DNA from 4 places in the Pseudomonas sp. D5(2026) genome. Region 4 is predicted to be linked to each of the others. Evidence: predicted binding sites of a transcription regulator. Region 4 holds the regulator's gene; each other region holds the start of a gene.
The links. Region 4 encodes sigma-54, which starts transcription at its own class of promoters, with help from an activator protein. Its sites were predicted from a motif close to ANTGGCATNNANNTTGCTNT; they were not measured.
Positions count from the first base shown of each region.

Region 1: the regulator sigma-54 is predicted to act here: its motif matches at 1,571-1,590, upstream of flgB (flagellar basal body rod protein FlgB).
Region 2: the regulator sigma-54 is predicted to act here: its motif matches at 1,766-1,785, upstream of flhA (flagellar biosynthesis protein FlhA).
Region 3: the regulator sigma-54 is predicted to act here: its motif matches at 2,318-2,337, upstream of nirB (nitrite reductase large subunit NirB).

Region 1 is NZ_CM173421.1:1,552,028-1,555,762, forward strand. Features, by position in the region: gene AC3B5Q_RS07280 (chemotaxis protein CheV) at 1-266, shown strand, start outside; gene cheR (protein-glutamate O-methyltransferase CheR) at 318-1,145, shown strand; gene AC3B5Q_RS07290 (hypothetical protein) at 1,220-1,489, opposite strand; gene flgB (flagellar basal body rod protein FlgB) at 1,637-2,047, shown strand; gene flgC (flagellar basal body rod protein FlgC) at 2,050-2,493, shown strand; gene flgD (flagellar hook assembly protein FlgD) at 2,509-3,213, shown strand; gene flgE (flagellar hook protein FlgE) at 3,245-3,735, shown strand, end outside.
Region 2 is NZ_CM173421.1:1,617,708-1,621,442, reverse strand. Features, by position in the region: gene flhA (flagellar biosynthesis protein FlhA) at 1-1,712, opposite strand, end outside; gene AC3B5Q_RS07580 (GntR family transcriptional regulator) at 2,126-2,821, shown strand; gene AC3B5Q_RS07575 (D-alanine--D-alanine ligase family protein) at 2,816-3,735, opposite strand, start outside.
Region 3 is NZ_CM173421.1:4,250,639-4,254,373, forward strand. Features, by position in the region: gene nirB (nitrite reductase large subunit NirB) at 1-2,192, opposite strand, end outside; gene AC3B5Q_RS19680 (bifunctional nitrate reductase/sulfite reductase flavoprotein subunit alpha) at 2,464-3,735, opposite strand, start outside.
Region 4 is NZ_CM173421.1:983,462-987,196, forward strand. Features, by position in the region: gene rapZ (RNase adapter RapZ) at 1-60, opposite strand, end outside; gene ptsN (PTS IIA-like nitrogen regulatory protein PtsN) at 63-527, opposite strand; gene hpf (ribosome hibernation-promoting factor, HPF/YfiA family) at 540-848, opposite strand; gene AC3B5Q_RS04585 (RNA polymerase factor sigma-54) at 928-2,421, opposite strand; gene lptB (LPS export ABC transporter ATP-binding protein) at 2,597-3,322, opposite strand; gene lptA (lipopolysaccharide transport periplasmic protein LptA) at 3,323-3,735, opposite strand, start outside.

The DNA of each region.
Region 1 (3,735 bases), 570 kb from region 4:
TGGTGGATGAGGGCAAAAAGCCGGAAGAAGAGTTCCTGATGATGATCTCGGACATTGAAATGCCGGAAATGGACGGCTATACGCTAACCGCGGAGATTCGCAGCGATCCGCGCATGCAAAAGTTGCACATCTGCCTGCATACTTCGCTTTCCGGGGTGTTCAACCAGGCAATGGTCAAGAAGGTCGGTGCCGATGACTTCCTGGCCAAGTTCAAGCCGGACGACCTGGCCCAACGGGTGGTCGACCGGATCAAGGCAGCGCATTGAAGCAGCCGGGGGCATGCCCCCGGCACCAGTGATTGAAAAGAGGCGGCAGTAGTGTCTACGGGTAATTTGGATTTCGAACAGTTCCGGGTCTTCCTGGAGAAAGCCTGTGGCATCCTGCTGGGCGAGAATAAGCAGTATCTGGTTTCCAGCCGTCTCAACAAGCTGATGGAACAACAGGGCATCAAGAGTCTGGGTGAGCTGGTGCAGCGCATTCAGGCCCAGCCGCGCGGCGGCTTGCGCGAGCAGGTGGTCGATGCCATGACCACCAACGAGACCCTTTGGTTTCGCGACACCTATCCGTTCGAAGTGCTGAAGAACAAGGTGATCCCCGAATTCATCCGCAACAACCCCGGCCAGCGCCTGCGCATGTGGTCGGCGGCCTGTTCGTCGGGGCAGGAGCCGTATTCCATCTCGATGGCAATCGACGAGTTCGAGCGCAGCAACCTTGGCCAGTTGAAGATGGGGGCGCAGATCGTCGCCACCGATCTCTCCGGCACCATGCTGACCAACTGCAAGACCGGCGAATACGACAGCCTGGCGATTGCCCGCGGCTTGTCCCAGGAGCGCCTGCAGCGCTACTTCGACCCCAAGGGGCCGGGGCGCTGGGCGGTCAAGCCAGCGATTCGCAGCCGTGTCGAATTCCGCTCGTTCAACCTGCTCGACAGTTATGCCAGTCTGGGCAAGTTCGACATCGTGTTCTGCCGCAATGTGCTGATCTATTTCTCGGCGCAGGTGAAGAAGGACATTCTCTTGCGTATTCACAGTACCTTGAAGCCGGGTGGGTATCTGTTCCTCGGGGCTTCCGAAGCCCTGAACGGGCTGCCTGACCATTACCAGATGGTGCAGTGCAGTCCGGGGATCATCTACCAGGCCAAGTAAGGTATGCCTTGAAGGGGGTGGCGTTTGTGAGATCGAGCGCCGCCCGCGCGGCGCATCGCGAGCTGCGCTCGCTCCTACGTTTGTTTCGGGCCGGTATCCCTGTTGCAGACGCGCGCGACCGCCTTGTTTGTACTGCGCGATATCGAGCCATGCACCCAGGCGTTCGCGCGCAAATCCCACAGGAATAATTGGCCCGAAACAAACGTAGGAGCGAGCGCAGCTCGCGATGCGCCGCGCGGGCGGCGCTCGATCTCCCAGGCGAAACCCTTCTGTCGCCGAACAATGACGTCAATTTTTTGTTTTGCCGCTTTTGCCGCCCGGCAATTGCCGCTTTCGCGGCCCAAGGCGGAAGTCCTTTGCCGCTTTTCTGGCATCACTCTGACACCACCTCGCCCTGCAGGCCCGTATTTCCGGGCTTTTCGTTGGTTGGCACAGCCCTTGCTATACCTTGCTCAACGAAATTCCGGTCAACCTCTGAAGGTTTCCCTGACATGAGCATCAGCTTCGACAAGGCGCTTGGTATTCACGAAAAGGCTCTGGGCTTCCGCGCCCAGCGCGCTGAAGTGCTGGCCAACAACATCGCCAACGCCGACACGCCCAACTACAAGGCGCGTGATATGGACTTCGCCTCGGTGCTCGCAGCCGAAAGCGACAAGCAGCAGAGCGGCGGCCGCTTCAGTCTTGACCGTACCAACAGCCGGCACATCGAGGCTGAGGGCCTGGCCATGGCTGATGAAACCCTCAAATACCGCACGCCGCTGCAGCCGTCGATCGACCAGAACACCGTGGATGCGCAGATCGAGCAATCGAACTACACGGAAAACGCGATTGGCTTCCAGGCCAGCTTCACCTTGCTCAACAGTAAATTCAAAGGGCTGGTTTCCGCCCTGCGGGGAGAATGACCATGTCCCTTTCCAGTGTCTTCAACATTGCCGGTAGCGGCATGAGTGCACAGAACACGCGCCTGAACACCGTGGCGTCCAACATCGCCAACGCCGAGACCGTGTCTTCGAGCATCGACCAGACGTATCGCGCCCGTCACCCAGTGTTCGCCACCACCTTCCAGAATGCGCAGGCCGGCAGCAGCCAGTCGCTGTTCGAAGACCAGGGCGAGGCAGGGCAGGGTGTGCAGGTAAAAGGCATCGTCGAAGACCAGAGCACTCTGGAAGCACGCTACGAGCCGAATCACCCGGCGGCGAACAAGGACGGCTACGTCTACTACCCGAACGTCAACGTGGTCGAGGAGATGGCTGACATGATCTCCGCCAGCCGCGCGTTTCAGACCAATGCCGAGCTGATGAACACGGCCAAGAGCATGATGCAGAAAGTGCTGACCCTGGGGCAGTGATAAGGAATTCAGAGCATGGCAATCGATACTAACGGTGTGAACCTCAATGACGTGCTGTCGGCGTCGGGTGTGGGCACCAGCACCAAGAAGACCACGGACACCGCATCCAAGACCGGCAACGATTCGCTCGGCAAAGATGCCTTTCTGCAGCTGCTGGTCACCCAGATGCAGCACCAGAACCCGCTGGACCCGCAGGACAACGGTGAGTTCGTTGCCCAGTTGGCACAGTTCAGCAGCCTCGAAGGTATTACCTCGCTGAACGAGTCGGTCAGTGCCATTACCGGCTCCATGGCCTCGTCCCAGGCCTTGCAGGCGTCGTCGCTGGTTGGGCGTTCGGTGGTGGTGCAGAACGACAAGGCCGTGGTCGACACCGCCGAAAGCTTCAATGCGCAGTTCGTTGTGCCGCAAGCCATCGGCGAAGCGAAGATCACCATCAAGGACAAGGACGGCAATACCGTCAAGACCATCGAGTTGGGCGAGCAGAAAGCCGGTTACGCCGATTTTATCTGGGACGGTACCAACAACAGTGGCGAGAAAGTCGACCCTGGCACCTACACCTTCACCGCCAGCACCACGGTGGACGGCAAGTCGGTGCAGATGAGCACGCTGCTGCCGGCCAAGGTGACAAGCGTCAGCTTCAGCGCCGCCGGCGAAATGGTGCTCAACCTTGCCGGTGTTGGCAAAGTGTCCCTCTCCGACGTGCAAACCATCGGTATCTAAGGCCCGCTAGTGCGGCAAAAGGAGCGAATTCATGTCTTTCAATATCGGCCTTAGCGGTCTGTACGCAGCAAACAAGCAGCTGGATGTCACCGGCAACAACATCGCCAACGTCAACACCACTGGCTTCAAGTCGTCGCGTGCCGAGTTCGCCGATGTCTACGCAGGCTCCAACCGCCTGGGTGTTGGCAAGAACCAGGTGGGTAACGGGGTGCGCCTGGCAGCCGTTTCCCAGCAGTTCACCCAGGGTGACGTCAACACCACCGGCAACGTGCTGGATATGGGGATTCAGGGGCAGGGCTTCTTCGTGCTGTCCGATAACGGCTCGCGTGTTTACACCCGTGCGGGTGCTTTCCAGGCCAGCAAGGACAACTTCGTGATTACCTCGGACGGCCTGCGCCTGCAGGGCTATGCCGCCGACTCGACTGGCAAGATCCAGAAGGGCGTGCTGACCGATCTGCAGATCGATACGTCTGCGCTGCAGCCAAAGGCAACATCGCTGATCGATCAGGGCATCAACCTGAA
Region 2 (3,735 bases), 630 kb from region 4:
GCGATGGCCTCGGCAATACTGCGAATATCGCGCACTGGCACCTGTTCAGACAACAGTGCTTGCAGCACCTTGAGCAGCCCCGACAAGGAAATGACACCCGGCACCAGCTCTTCTGCAAGTTTAGGCGATGCCTTGGCAAGTACTTGCAGCAGTTGCTGAACCTCTTCGTGACCGATCAGCTCGTGGCAATGTTTCTGCAGGATCTGGTTGAGGTGGGTGGCCACCACGGTGCTGGCATCGACCACGGTGTAGCCCAGCGACTGCGCCTGGGAACGCTGGCCAACATCGATCCACACCGCCTCCAGGCCAAACGCCGGATCGCGCGCGGCAATACCGTTCAGGGTGCCGAACACCTGCCCCGGGTTGATTGCCAGTTCGCGGTCCGGATAGATCTCCGCCTCGGCCAGAATCACCCCCATCAGGGTCAGGCGATAGGCGCTGGGTTGCAGGTCGAGGTTGTCACGAATGTGCACGGTGGGCATCAGGAAGCCCAGGTCCTGCGACAGCTTCTTGCGCACGCCCTTGATCCGCGCCAGCAGCTGGCCGCCTTGGTTGCGATCGACCAGCGGGATCAGCCGATAGCCAACCTCCAGGCCGATCATGTCGATGGGGGTGACGTCATCCCAACCCAGTTCCTTGGTTTCCAGCGCGCGTTGTGGCGAGGGCAGCAGGTCCTGCTGGCGCTGCGCCTCTTCCAGGGCTTTGACCTTGGCCTGCTGCTGTTTCTTCCACACCAGGTAGGCGCCCCCACCGGCCAGCAGGCCGAGGCTGAGGAACGCCACGTGCGGCATGCCCGGCACCAGCCCCATGACAATCATCAACCCGCCAGACACTGCCAGGGCCTTGGGCGAATCGAACATCTGCCGATTGATCAGCTTGCCCATGTCCTCGGAGCCCGACGCGCGGGTGACCATGATCGCGGCGGCGGTGGACAGCAGCAGTGATGGCAATTGCGCCACCAAACCGTCACCGATGGTCAGCAAGGCGTACACCTTGCCGGCCTCCGTGAAACTCATGCCGTGCTGCATCATGCCGATCAATATGCCGCCGATCAGGTTGATGAACAGGATCAGCAAGCCGGCGATGGCATCACCGCGCACGAACTTGCTGGCACCGTCCATCGAACCGTAGAACTCGGCCTCCTGCGCCACCTCGGCACGGCGGTGCTTGGCCTGGGCCTGATCGATCAGGCCGGCATTGAGGTCGGCGTCGATGGCCATCTGCTTGCCGGGCATGGCGTCAAGGGTGAAACGCGCACTCACTTCCGAGATACGCCCGGCCCCCTTGGTCACCACCACGAAGTTGATGATCATGAGGATGGCGAACACGACGGCACCGACCACGTAGTTGCCGCCGATCACCACCTCACCGAAGGCCTGGATCACTTTACCGGCAGCGCCGTGGCCCTCCTGGCCATGCAGCATGACCACACGGGTGGACGCCACGTTCAGGGCCAGGCGCAACAAAGTGGCCACCAGCAGGATGGTGGGGAACGCGGCAAAGTCGAGCGGGCGCAGGGCGTATACACACACCAGCAGCACCACGATCGACAGGGCGATGTTGAAGGTGAAGAACACGTCGAGCAGGAACGGCGGTATCGGCAACATCATCATTGCCAACATCACCAGCAGCAACAGCGGCACACCCAGGTTGCCCCGGCCGAGCCCGGCCAGGTTGTTACGGGCGTTGCTGATTAACTGAGTGCGATCCACCGCGAGTCCTCTTGATGCAAAACTTTGACGCCCAGGGGGCGCCTGCGGCTGGCATTGCAAGAAGCTTTCCAACTTTGGCAGACACCCACACGAAAAGATGAACCGGGCGAGCACCACCGCGTTGACGGGTGGCTCATGAGCAGGCAATCACCAAGAAAAACGAGACCTCCCGCCCAATCGCCTCTACGGCAATGGCCCAAGGCTTAAGCTCTTGGAAAGCCACGGAGAGGGTGGCGCCACGACAAAAAAAACTGAGCGACTTGATCATGCAAAAACTCACGGTTTCTATGCGGATGTAGAGAGCCAATGACTACTCAAAGGCATGAACATCATGCCAACTGCTCGATGGTAGCTCTAGTGAGTCTGTGATACCTTCGCCAGCGCTTTTGACTACATCGCTAGACCCGGAGAACATGGTGGCGAACTCTCTCGATAGCTTTATCGTTCCTGACAAACATCGCCATAAAACCGCGATGGATTATGTGGTCGAGTCGCTACGCGAAGGCATACTTTCTGGCGCAATAGCCGAAGGTACGGCTTTGCGCCAAGAAGAGCTAGCCTCGAAATTCGGTTTGAGTCGTATGCCGGTAAGGGACGCCATAAGGCAGTTGGAGGCCGAAGGGCTTGTTACCTACGAAGTCCATAAAGGGGCCTCTGTAGCGATCATGACGATTGAAGACATTGTCGAGATCTATGATATGCGGATCATGGCAGAATGCACCGCCTTGGACTTTGGTTTTGACAACATCGTAGAAAATGATCTGGCGCAGATGTACGAACTTGTATCTACCATGGAGCATGCCACCGACCCGCACCACCTTAGCGAACTCAATGAAAAATTCCATTATTTTCTTTATGCAAAAGCAAAGCGCCCTAGGTTACTTGCATTGATTAAGTCCCTTCATGACTCGGTGGATCGCCATCTTCGTTTTTTGTTAACAAATCTCGACTATCACAAGAAATCGCAACAGGATCATAAAAGCATTTTGAGCGCTTGCGCTGAGGGGGATCGCGAAGCCGCCAAGCACTTTTTAGCCGAGCACCTTGCCGAGGGGCGAGATGCAATCGTTACGTTTCTTGAGAAGCGGCGTCGGCAGGACGTGTCATAAACGTTCTTTAGATGCTGATGAGAGCCCATATTCGACTAGCGCTCCTACCAACTTCAGCGGAGGGTAACCGGAGCACTCAAACATCTTCGGGTACATACTGGCACTCGTAAATCCGGGTAAGGCATTGATCTCATTGAGAATAATTTCACCCACTTCTGTCAAGAAAAAATCCACCCTGGCGTACCCCTTCAGTTCAAGGCATCTAAACGCCTGGACTGATAGAGCCTGGATGCGCGCGACAATGTCAGGTGGCAACAAGCTTGGCACACGAAGACCTGTCACACTGCTGGAATCGTATTTCGCCTGATAATCGTAATAGGCGTGCCCTTCCTTTTTGATTATTTCACCCACCACCGAGGCCATCAAACCCTCCTCAAGTTCGAGCACACCACACTCTATCTCTCTTCCATAGACAGCAGCCTCCACAAGCACCTTTGTGTCCTCTCGTGCTGCAATAGCAAATGCCGCAGCATATTCCAAGGCGTTGGAGACCCTAGATACACCAATCGAGGAGCCCGAAGTGGCGGGCTTTACGAAGAGCGTGCTGCTACCCAGGCACTCAACCAGTTCCTCCCAAGGACGCATGGAGTTCATGGCCAGCCAAGGCCCCACAACAAGTCCGGCAGACTGGACCATTCTCTTTGTGACATCCTTATCCATGGCCATTGCCGAACCTAGCACCCCGGAGCCCACACACGGCAAACCGCACATCGCTGCCAATCCTTGAATTGTTCCATCCTCCCCCCACCGGCCATGCAGTGCCGGGAAAAGCAAATCGATCCCAATCTCCACCGTGCCGCTCTCTTGAGTTGTGTATGAGAGCGAGCGATGGCCAGGACGAATTGAAATCAACGGAGCCGACCGATCAACCGCACCTGGGAACTGGCGCGGCTCTCCTTGATACCTCCAGTTGC
Region 3 (3,735 bases), 2.4 Mb from region 4:
TCGTCCAGGTCGGTGGCGAACAGCTCGGCATGCCGCGGGCGCATGCCGCCGTTGCCGCACACGTACAGGTTCCAGCCCTTGTCGGTGGCGATAACGCCGATGTCCTTGCTCTGCGCCTCGGCGCATTCACGGGTGCAACCCGATACCGCGAACTTGAGCTTGTGGGGGCTGCGCAGGCCCTTGTAGCGGTCTTCCAGGCGCAGGGCCATGGCGACACTGTCCTGCACGCCGTAACGGCACCAGGTACTACCCACGCAAGACTTCACCGTGCGGGTCGACTTGCCGTAGGCGTGGCCGGTTTCGAAACCGGCCTCGATCAGTTCGCCCCAGATCAGCGGCAGCTCGTGCAACTGGGCGCCGAACAGGTCGATGCGCTGGCCACCGGTGATCTTGGTGTACAGGTCGTATTTCTTGGCCACCTGGCCGATGACGATGAGCTTGTCGGGGGTTATTTCACCACCGGGAATGCGCGGCACCACCGAATAGGTGCCGTTTTTCTGCATGTTGGCCATGAAGGTGTCGTTGGTGTCCTGCAGCGGTACCAGCGCCGGGTCCATGATCGGCTGGTTCCAGCACGAGGCAAGGATGTTGCCCACCGCCGGCTTGCAGATGTCACACCCCAGATAGCCCTTGCCATGGCGCTCGAGCAGTTCGCTGAAGGTGCGGATACCCTCCACCCGCACCAACCCGTACAGCTCCTGCCGGGTGTAGGCAAAGTGCTCGCACAGGCTCTTGTCCACCGCCACGCCGCGGGCCGTCAGTTCGTGCTCGAAGACTTGCTTGAGCAGGGCCGCGCAACCGCCGCAGCCGGTCGCGGCCTTGGTGCAGCCCTTGACCGCAGCCAAGTCGCTACAGCCACTGTCGATCGCGGCGCACACCGCCCCCTTGCTGACGTTGTGGCAGGAGCAGATGGTCGCGCTGTCGGGCAGCGCATCGGCGCCCAGGGCCGGCGCACCACCGCCTTGCGGCAGGATCAGCGCTGCCGGGTCGGCCGGCAGGGCGATGCCGTTCTGGGCGTACTGCAACAGGGTGTCGTAATAGCTGTTGTCACCGACCAGCACCGCGCCGAGCACGTGCTTGCCGCTGGCATCCACCACCAAACGGCGGTAAGCGCTGTTGGCTTCATCGATGAAGCGATAGCTGCGCGCGCCCGGCGTGGCACCGTGGGCGTCGCCGATCGAACCGACATCCACCCCCAGCAGCTTGAGCTTGGTCGACATGTCGGCGCCGGTGAACGCCACCGCCGCCTCGCCCATCAGCAGCCCAGCCAGGTTGCGCGCCATGCTGTAGCCTGGGGCGACCAGGCCGAACACACTGCCGTTCCACGAGGCGCACTCGCCGATGGCGAAGATGCGTGGGTCGCTGCTGCGGCAGTGGTTATCGATAACCACGCCACCGCGCGCGGCGATGTCCAGGCCGCAACCCCGGCCCAGTGCATCCTGTGGGCGGATACCGGCGGAGAACACGATCAGGTCGGTTTCCAGGTGCTCACCGCCGTCGAAGTTCATGCGGTAGCGGTAGGTTTCACCGGCACTGACCGACTGGGTGGCGCGCGCCAGGTGCACCCCCACACCCAGCGCTTCGATCTGCGCCTTCAACGCGGCACCGCCCTCGCCGTCCAGCTGTACCGGCATCAGCCGTGGGGCGAATTCCACCACGTGGGCTTCCAGCCCCAGCGACTTGAGGGCGTTGGCCGCTTCCAGGCCAAGCAGGCCACCGCCGACCACCACCCCTCGGCGGGCACCGGCTGCGGCAGCACGAATGCCATCGAGGTCGTCCAGGGTGCGGTAGACCAGGCGGGCATTGCCGCTGGAGCCTTCGATTGGCGGCACAAAGGGATAGGAGCCGGTAGCCAGCACCAGTTGGTCGTAGCCGTAACGACCTTCGGCAGTGACGACTTCGCGGCGCTCGCGGTCGATCTCCAGAACGGCCTCACCCAGGTGCAGGTGCACGCCATTGGCGTCGTAGAAATCGTGCTCACACAGGGCCAGGGTTTCGGCACAGCTGCCGCCGAAGTATTCGGACAGGTGCACGCGGTCATACGCGCGTTGGCGCTCTTCGCCAAATACCCGCACCTCGAAGCGCTGCAGGGCGCCGCGACTGACCAGTTGTTCGACGCAATGGTGGCCGACCATGCCGTTGCCGACGATGACCAGTCGCTCTCGTTGCCCGCTGCTCGCTGTTGCCTTCATAAGCCGATCCTCGATCAAAAAAAAAGCGCCTGGAGCCGAAGCTCCAGGCGCCTTTGCCTGTATTCATCACGGTAGGGGGCCCGGGTTGATCGCCGTTGATCAGTGGGCTTTGTTGTATCCGAGGTTAAGCAGGGAGTGTGCCAATTGGGCTGCGTGGGATGCCTGGGTTGCCTGTGCCGGCCTCTTCGCGGGTAAACCCGCTCCTACACTTGCGCTGGGCCCGCCCAGCCAATGCACATTCAAAGTGCACAGCACCCCATCTTGGAGCACTTCAGTACACATCGCGCCGATAACGCCTGGCCTTGCTCAAGCCTTCGACATAAGCCGCAGCCGCCGCCGCATCCATCCGGCCATGCTCGGCGACGATTACCCGCAACGCCGCATCCACATCCCTGGCCATACGCTGCGCATCGCCACACACATAGAAATACGCCCCCGCCTCCAGCCACTGCCACAACAGCGCACCCTGCTCAAGCATGCGCTGCTGCACATAGATCTTCTCGGCCTGGTCCCGCGAGAACGCCGTGTCCAGCCGCAGGTGCCCCGCCGCCTGCCAGGCCTGCAACTGCTCCTGGTAATAGAAGTCGGTCGCTGCGTACTGCTCACCGAAGAACAGCCAGTTGTCACCTTTTGCCCCCCGTGCCTCTCGCTCCTCGAGGAACGCACGAAACGGTGCAATGCCAGTACCAGGGCCCACCATGATCACCGGCACGCTGTCGTCCTCGGGCAAGCGGAAGTGCTTCGACACCTGCGGGAAGATCGCCACTTTCTGCACCTGCGCACGGTCGGCAAGGTAGCTTGAGCACACGCCTTTACGTTCGCCATAACGCACCGTCGACACCGTCAGATGCACCTGGCCTGGGTGCGCCAGTGGGCTGGAGCTGATCGAATAGAGCCGCGGCTGCAATGGTTTGAGCAGTTCCAGCCAGCTAGCCAGCGGCAACTGCTGGGGGAAGGCGCGCAGCACATCGACCAGCTGCCGGCCCCACAGCCAATCTTGCAGCTCGGCCTTGCATTCGGGCTGCAGCAAACGCTGCAGGTCAGGCGCATTGCTGGCAAATGCCTGCAGTTGCTGCGCAGTGACCTTGGCAATTTCCAGATGTGCTTGCAGGGCTTCGCCCAATGGCATGGCGCAATGACCTTTAAGCTCGACCATCGCCTGGCCATCGAGCTGCATCAGCGTCAGCAGTTCCTCTACCAGGGCCGGGCAGTTGCGCGGCCATACGCCCAGGGCATCGCCGGCAGCGTAACTGAAGCCGCTTCCGCCCAAGTCGAAGACCAACTGACGGGTTTCCTTGCTGGCGCCGGGGCCATTGAGCAGGCGGTTTTCCAGCACAGTGGCCATCCAGGGTTGCTGCTTGCTATAGACCGCCAAGGGTGCAGGTTCACTCGCCGGTGGTGGTGCCGCAGCACTGCCCAGTGCAGGCAATAGCGCTTCGAGCCAGCCGGCAAAGGCTTCGTCGAAGTCTGGCTCGCAGTCCACCCGTTGCAGTAGGCGCCGCGCTCCCAGCTCGGCCAGGCGCTGGTCGAGCTTGCGGCCAAA
Region 4 (3,735 bases):
GACATCGAGGGCGGTGCTCTTGCCGGAGCCGGACCGGCCGCTGACGATGATCAGGCGCATGTTCAGTGCTCGTTCTGTACGTCCAGGACAACCTGGAACAGAGCCTCATTGCTGGTGGCCGCGCGCAGCCGATCACGAACCTCCTTGCGATCGAGCATGCTGGCGATCTGACGCAATAGCTCAAGATGGGCATCGGTGGCCGCTTCGGGCACCAGCAGCACAAACAGCAGGTCCACTGGCGCGCCATCGATGGCGTCGTAATCAATAGGGGCTTCCAGGTGCAGCAGAGCGCTGACTGGAGCTGAGCATCCTTCAAGGCGGCAGTGCGGGATGGCGATGCCATTGCCGAATCCGGTAGAGCCGAGCTTTTCCCGGGCTACCAGTTTTTCGAAGACGTCCTGCATCTCCAGTTCTGGCACTTGGTCGGCGATGACAGTGGCGACCTTTTCCAGGGCGCGCTTCTTGCTGCCGCCCGGCACGTTCACGAGGGAACGGCCGGGGGTCAGGATGGTTTCAAGTCGGATCATGGATGAGGGGGATCAGCGGGCAGCTGCACCTTGCAGCAGGCTTTGCTGTTTTTCCTTGTGTTTTTTCAGTTGGCGGTCGAGCTTGTCGGCCAAGGCATCGATCGCTGCATACATGTCTTCGTGTTCGGCGTTGGCTACCACTTCGCCGCCGGGAATCTGCAGGGTCGCCTCGACCTTCTGCTGAAGCTTCTCGACTTTCATGATTACCTGCACGTTGGTGATCTTGTCGAAGTGACTCTCCACGCGGGCGAGCTTTTCAAGCACGTAATCGCGCAGTGGCTGGGTGACTTCTACATGCTGTCCACTGATATTGACTTGCATACAGCTTCTCCTTTGTTGCCCGTGCATAAAGAGGCAGGTCTTGCACCTGCCACGAAAACGCTGTGGCTCATCTCAGGGGCTACATCAGTCGCTTGCGTTCGCTCGACGGTGCGATGCCGAGGGACTCGCGGTACTTGGCGACGGTGCGACGGGCTACCTGGATGCCTTGTGCCTCCAGTAAACCAGCGATCTTGCTGTCACTCAATGGCTTTTTCTGATTTTCCGCCGCAACCAGTTTCTTGATGATCGCGCGGATCGCCGTGGACGAGCATTCTCCGCCTTCGGAGGTGCTGACATGGCTGGAGAAAAAGTATTTCAGTTCGTAGATACCGCGCGGGGTGTGCATGTATTTCTGCGTGGTAACCCGCGAGATGGTCGATTCGTGCATGCCTACTGCTTCGGCAATGTCATGCAGTACCAACGGCTTCATCGCTTCGTCGCCGTGGTCGAGGAAGCCGCGCTGGTGCTCGACGATCTGCGTGGCCACCTTCATCAGGGTTTCGTTACGGCTTTGCAGGCTCTTGATGAACCAGCGCGCTTCCTGTAGCTGGTTGCGCATGAAGGTGTTGTCGGCGCTGGTGTCGGCACGTCGCACGAAGCCGGCGTACTGCGGGTTGACGCGCAGGCGTGGGATGGCTTCCTGGTTCAGCTCTACCAGCCAACGGTCGCTGTCCTTGCGCACGATGACGTCGGGCACCACGTACTCGGGCTCGCTGGACTCGATCTGCGAACCAGGGCGCGGGTTAAGGCTTTGCACCAGTTCGATGACCTGGCGCAGCTCGTCTTCCTTGATTTTCATCCGCCGCATCAGCTGGCTGTAGTCACGGCTGCCGAGCAGGTCGATGAAATCGGTGACCAGACGCTTGGCTTCGGTCATCCACGGGGTTGTAGCGGGCAGTTGGCGCAGTTGCAGCAACAGGCATTCGCCGAGGTTGCGAGCACCGACGCCAGCCGGCTCGAACTGCTGGATGCGGTGCAGTACTGCTTCGACCTCGTCCAGCTCGATATCCAGCTCCGGGTCGAAACCGGCGCAGATTTCTTCGAGGGTGTCTTCCAGGTAGCCCTGCCCGTTGATGCTGTCGATCAGGGTGACGGCAATCAAGCGGTCGGTGTCGGACATCGGCGCCAGGTTCAACTGCCACAGCAGGTGGCTTTGCAGGCTCTCGCCGGCCGATGTGCGTGTGGTGAAGTCCCACTCGTCGTCATCGTTGCTCGGCAGGCTGCTGGCGCTGGTCTGGTAGATGTCTTCCCAGGCGGTATCGACCGGGAGCTCGTTGGGGATGCGCTCGCTCCACTCACCGTCTTCCAGGTTGTCGGCGCTGACGGCGCTTTCCTGGAAGCTGTTGTCCTGAACTTCGGCGGCCGGCTTGTTCTCGGCGTTGTCGGCCATCGGGTCGCTGTTGTCGAAGTCTTCGCCGTCTTCCTGACGTTCGAGCATCGGGTTCGACTCCAGCGCTTCCTGGATTTCCTGTTGGAGGTCCAGGGTTGAGAGCTGGAGCAGGCGGATGGCCTGTTGCAACTGAGGAGTCATCGTCAGTTGCTGGCCCATTTTTAGGACGAGCGATGGTTTCATGGCAGGGGCTTAATACCTTGTTCGCCGGCGCGCATGCGCCATCCACTACACGAGGGCGCCGGAGCGCCAGATCAAGCAAGTTTTATGCCTTAAATTGTAGCGTTTGCCTAGAGTACCGTAACAACTTTACCCGCAGTCTCACGGCTGTTAGCCAGTACTTCAGGCGCTTGCCGGGTCAGAGGCGGAACTCATGGCCCAGGTAAACTTCTTTGACCAGATCGTTTGCCAGGATGGTTTCTGCGTCGCCTTCAGCGATCAGTCGGCCATCGTTGACGATGTAAGCGGTTTCGCAGATATCCAGCGTTTCACGCACGTTGTGGTCGGTAATCAGTACACCGATACCCTTGGCCTTGAGGTGGTGGATGATCTGCTTGATGTCGCCAACCGAAATCGGGTCGACACCGGCGAACGGTTCGTCCAGCAGGATGAACTTGGGCGCTGTCGCCAGGGCGCGGGCAATCTCGACGCGGCGGCGTTCGCCACCGGACAGGCTCATGCCGAGGTTGTCGCGGATGTGGCTGATGTGGAACTCCTGCAGCAGGCTTTCCAGCTCTTTGCGGCGGCCGTCCCGGTCGAGATCCTTGCGGGTCTCGAGGATGGCCATGATGTTGTCGGCTACCGACAGCTTGCGGAAGATCGAGGCCTCCTGCGGCAGGTAGCCGATGCCGGCGCGGGCGCGGCCGTGCATGGGCTGGTGGCTCACATCGAGGTTGTCGATCAGTACTCGGCCCTGTTCGGCCTGGACCAGCCCGACAATCATGTAGAAGCAAGTGGTCTTGCCGGCGCCGTTGGGGCCGAGCAGGCCGACGATCTGGCCGCTGTCGATCGACAGGCTGACATCACGTACTACCTGCCGCCCCTTGTAGCTCTTTGCCAGGTGCTGGGCTTTGAGGGTTGCCATTTACTCGGCCTTCTTCTTGGGCTGGATCACCATGTCGATACGCTGACGTGGTGTTGTCACGTTGCTACCGCGACCGGCGGTCGCCACCTGGGTCTGGGTGTTGTAGACGATCTTTTCGCCTTCGGTGGTGTTGCCTTCGTTCTCGACCTTGGCGCGGTCGGTGAGAATTACCAGGTCCTTCTGCGCCTGGTACTGGATGGTCACGCCCCAGCCTTTCATCTTGTCCGGCTTGGCTGCGCTCTGCTGCTGCTCGAAGTAGGCCAGGTTGCCCACCGAGGTCACCACATCGATGTCGCCGGAGGCGGAGCGGGTGATGGTCACGGTGTTGCCTTTGATCATCATCGAACCTTGGGTGATGATCACGTCACCGGTATAGGTGGCCACGCCTTGCTTGTCATCCAGGTGAGCCTGGT